DNA from 2 places in the Halomonas sp. C22 genome. Region 1 is predicted to be linked to the other one. Evidence: predicted binding sites of a transcription regulator. Region 1 holds the regulator's gene; the other holds the start of a gene.
What was found. Region 1 encodes FNR, which switches genes on or off when oxygen is low (the NO sensors DNR and NnrR bind a similar motif). Its sites were predicted from a motif close to TTGATNTANATCAA; they were not measured.
Positions count from the first base shown of each region.

Region 2: the regulator FNR is predicted to act here: its motif matches at 1,621-1,634, upstream of frdA (fumarate reductase (quinol) flavoprotein subunit).

Region 1 covers NZ_VBVC01000001.1:150,089-152,547, forward strand. The annotation lists gene ttcA (tRNA 2-thiocytidine(32) synthetase TtcA) at 1-816, shown strand, start outside; gene fnr (fumarate/nitrate reduction transcriptional regulator Fnr) at 803-1,555, opposite strand; gene hemN (oxygen-independent coproporphyrinogen III oxidase) at 1,616-2,459, opposite strand, start outside.
Region 2 covers NZ_VBVC01000002.1:320,164-322,622, forward strand. The annotation lists gene frdA (fumarate reductase (quinol) flavoprotein subunit) at 1-1,469, opposite strand, end outside; gene FEU76_RS04755 (anion permease) at 1,761-2,459, shown strand, end outside.

The sequences.
Region 1 (2,459 bases):
CGCGAATTCAACAAGTTGCAGAAGCGTCTTCGTCGTGAAGTGGGCAACGCCATCATCGATTACAACATGATCGATGAGGGTGATCGGGTCATGGTATGCCTGTCGGGTGGCAAGGACAGCTACACCATGCTGGAAATCCTGCGCAATCTGCAGCGCAATGCGCCGGTCAATTTTTCCCTGGTGGCAGTCAATCTCGACCAGAAACAGCCGGGCTTTCCCGAGCACGTGTTGCCCCGTTACCTTGATAAGCTGGGTGTGGAGTACCACATTCTGGAGCGGGATACCTATTCGGTGGTGAAGGAGAAAACCCCGGAAGGCAAGACCACCTGCGCGCTCTGCTCGCGGCTGCGTCGCGGGTCACTTTACGGGTTTGCCGAGGAGATCGGCGCCAACAAGATTGCCCTGGGCCACCACCGGGAAGATATCCTCGAGACGCTGTTTCTCAACATGTTCTTTGGCGGGACCTTGAAGGCCATGCCGCCCAAGCTGCTGTCCGACGACGGCAAGAACATCGTGATCCGCCCCCTGGCCTACTGCAAGGAAGCGGACATTGCCGAATTCTCACGGCTGATGGAGTTTCCGATCATTCCCTGCAACCTGTGCGGGTCGCAGCCCAACATGCAGCGTCAGATCGTCAAGGACATGCTGGCCGAATGGGACAAGAAGCACCCGGGGCGGCTGGAGAGCATGTTCAAGGCCGTCACCAATGTGGCGCCTTCCCAATTGGCCGACCGGGCGCTGTTCGACTTCGTCGGGCTGGAAGCCAAACAGGCGGCGCTGATGGAAGGGCGGATTCAGGCGTTCAACGTGAGCTGATTGCCTGCTCCTCCTCTTCGGCCAGGGTGATGAGCCGCTGCAGGTCGAGAATATTGACCTCTCGGCCCGAGACGGCCACCACGTTCTGCTGCTGAAAGCGGCTCAGGATACGGCTGACGGTTTCGACGGCCAGCCCCAGGTAGTTCCCCATGTCGGCGCGAGACATGGAGAGCCGGAAGCTGTAGGGCGAGTAGCCGCGTCGCCGGAAGCGATCAGAGAGGGTAATCAGGAAGCTGGCCAGCCGCTGGTCGGCGGTTTTGCGCGATAGCAGGCGCATCATGCGCCGATCATCACGCAGCTCCTTGCTCATGCTGCGGTAAAGCTGGCCGCGCAGCTCCGGCAGCTCTTCCGATAGGGTGTCCAGGCGGTCGAAAGGAATCTCGCACACTGCGGTGGTTTCCAGGGCGATCACGCTGCCGGGATACTGCTCTTCATCGATACCATCCAACCCCACCAGCTCGCTGGGCAGATAGAAGTTGGTCAACTGATCGTTGCCGTTGCCTTCGCTGGTCACCTGTTTCAGGCTGCCGGAACGTACCGCATAGACGCTGGTGAACGCATCGCCCTGGCGAAACAGCGGTTCGCCCTTCTTGAGCGGTGCGCGGCGGCGGATGATGGCGTCGAACTGGCTCATATCCTCCAGCTCCAGGGCGAGCGGTAGGCACAGCGAGCTGAGGCTGCAGGTCTGGCAGCGCGCCCCTTGCAGCAGTGAACGCCGTTGGCTGGCAGGATATGGCATGTTGTTCTCCCTTTTCATTAGCCATCATAGGGTCAGGGGATGGATGTCTCAAGGTGCCGTTTATACGATCTTCGAGTAGCGTTGCGATGACTGGCTTTGCAGGCGCGCATCGAACGCCATGGCCAGGTGGCGAATCAGCAGCCGCCCGGTCGGTGTTGCCCGCAGGCGGTTCCCTTCGCGCTGCAGCAGGCCATCCCGCTCGGCGGGCTGCAGGCGCTCCAGCGCGCTGGCGAAGTAGACGGGAGGATCGATGTGCCAACGTTGGCCAACGCTGGCCAGGTCAATTTCCATATCGCACATCAGGCGCTCGATGACGTCTCTCCGTATTAGGTCGTCCTTATTTAAACGTACTCCTTTGACGGTTGCCAGCCGACCTTCATCCAATGCCGCTTCATACGCGGCCAGCTGGGTGGGGTTCTGGGCATACAGATCATCGATACGGGAAATGGCCGAAACGCCCAGGCCAATCAGGTCGCACTGGGCGTGGCTGGAGTAGCCCTGGAAGTTACGCTGCAGAGTGCCCTGGCGCTGTGCCTGGGCGAGGCTGTCGTCCGGGCGGGCAAAGTGGTCCATGCCGATATGCACGTAGCCTGCCTGAGTGAGCATCTCGATGGTGGTGCGCAGGATCGCCAACTTCTCGTCGGCGCTGGGCAGGTCTGTCTCGCTGATGCGCCGCTGGGGGGCAAAGCGGCTGGGCATGTGGGCGTAATTGAACACCGACAAGCGGGCCGGGTTGAGGTCGATGACCTGGCCAAGCGTGTCGGCAAAGCTCTGCTCGGTCTGAAACGGTAGCCCGTAAATCAGATCCAGATTGAGGGAGCGAAAGCCCAGCCGATGTGCTTCGTCCATCAGGGTTTCGGTCATGACCTTGGGCTGCACGCGGTTGATGGCCGCCTGTACCCTA
Region 2 (2,459 bases), on a different contig from region 1:
TGGCGCAGCTGGCGAAGGGTGTCCAACGCCTGCTGCATGCCTGCTTCGGTGCGGTAAATGCCGCAGCCGCTCTCCATGGCCTGCACCATGGCGTGCTTGAGCGTCACCCAGGATTCACCGCTGCCCTGGCCATCGCAGAGCGTGGCCAGCCGCGCCTGCTGCCGCTGGGCCTGCGCCTGCAAGACCGGCAGCGCCACCCAGTCGGTGCGGGCAGCCCGCTGGCTGGCCTGCTCCCCGGCCAAACGGCCAAAAACCAGCAGCTCGGTCAGCGAGTTGGAGCCCAGCCGGTTGGCCCCATGCAGGCCTACCGATGCACACTCCCCGGCGGCGTATAGGCCCGCAATGGTCGTTTCGCACTCGGGATCGGTTTCGATGCCGCCCATGGTGTAGTGCACCGCAGGCCGAATAGGGATCGGCTCCTTGACGGGGTCGATATTGATATAGGATTTGGCCAGCTCGCAGATGAACGGCAGGCGCTCATGCAGATAGTCGGCGCCCAGGTGGCGAAGGTCGAGATAGACCACGTCGCTGTCGCCAAACTTGCCGGTACGCCCGGCCTGCTGCTCCTGCCAGAACGCCTGGGAAAGCTTGTCCCGAGGCCCCAGCTCCATGTACTTGTTTTCCGGCTTGCCCAGGGGTGTTTCCGGGCCTAGGCCGTAGTCCTGGAGGTAGCGGTAACCCTCCTTGTTGAGCAGAATACCGCCTTCCCCCCGGCACGCTTCGGTGATCAGGATGCCCGAGCCGGGCAAGCCGGTGGGGTGGTACTGCACGAACTCCATGTCGCGCAGCGCCACGCCGTGGCGGTAGGCCATGGCCATGCCGTCACCGGTGACGATGCCCGCATTGGTATTGAAGCGGAACAGCCGCCCGGCCCCGCCGGTGGCCAGCACCACCGCCTTGGCACGCAACAGCAGCAGCTCGCCCGTGGCGACCTGCAGGGCAATGACGCCCACCACGGCCCCTTCGTGCACGGCCAGGTCCAGTACGAAGTACTCGTCGAAGCGTTCGATCTCGGGGTATTTCAGCGAGGTCTGAAACAGCGTGTGCAGCATATGGAAGCCGGTCTTGTCGGCAGCAAACCAGGTGCGCGCCGTTTTCATGCCACCAAAGCGGCGCACCTGTATGCGGCCGTCGGGCTGGCGGCTCCAGGGGCACCCCCAGCGCTCCATCTGCACCAGTTCCTGGTAGGCGTGGCGCACGAAGTAGTCCACCACGCCCTGCTCCACCAGCCAGTCGCCTCCGGAAACCGTGTCGTCGAAGTGCGCCTGAAACGAGTCCTCATCACTGGTCACCGCCGCCGCGCCCCCTTCGGCTGCCACCGTGTGGGAACGCATGGGATACACCTTGGACACCAGCGCGATGCGCTGCGCGTGACCGCCCTGTTTGGCCTGCTCGGCGGCCGCGATGGCGGCCCGCAGGCCCGCGCCCCCACCGCCGACGATGACGATATCCACATCCTGCTGCTGCATGGCACCCCCTTGTGCGGCTGCACTTCTCATGACGGACTTCTCATGACGTACTTCTCATGACGCGATTCCGGCCTGCGCACGGCCTGCCGCCCTGCTGATGAAGCGACGTTATCACAGCCCGACAGGCCCTCGGCCTTGATCTAAAGCATGATTGATGTAGATCAAATAAACCGCGACTTGCCTTGCCTATGCTTTCCCTGACACCCGTGAAACACCACGCTGAACCTCATCTCTGCTGTGCTCACTCAGGCAAGGCGCTACGGCTTGCCGATAACTTATCGAGAGGTCGCCATGAACCTCAGCGCTTCGCTCCGCACTCGCTGGCCGCTGCTCGCGCCACTGGCCACCACGCTGGTGATCGCCCTGCTGCCTACCCCGGCCGGGCTACCGCCCCATGCCTGGTACTTCTTTGCCATCTTCATGGGCTGCGTGGTCGGCCTGATTCTGGAACCCCTGCCCGGCGCGGTCATCGGGCTGGTTGGCATTACCCTGGTGGCGCTGCTTTCCCGCTGGGTGCTGTTCTCCCCGGAGCAGCTGGCCAATGACGGCTTCAACGCCGCCAACCAGGCCTTCGCCTGGGCGGTCTCGGGGTTCACCAACGCTACCGTCTGGCTGATTTTCGGTGCCTTCATGTTTGCCCTGGGGTATGAAAAGACCGGGCTGGGGCGGCGGATCTCGCTGTGGCTGGTGCACGCCATGGGCAAGCGCACGCTGACCCTGGGCTACGCGGTGATGATCGCCGATGGCATTCTGGCCCCCTTTACGCCCTCCAATACGGCGCGCAGCGCAGGCACCATCTATCCGGTCATTCGTAACCTGCCGCCGCTGTATGACTCGCACCCCAACGACCCCAGCATGAAGCGTATGGGCAGCTTCCTGATGTGGACCGCCATTGCGGCCACCTGCGTGACCAGCTCGATGTTTCTCACCGCCCTGGCGCCGAACCTGCTGGCCATCGCGCTCACCGAAAGCGCCACGGGCATCCATATC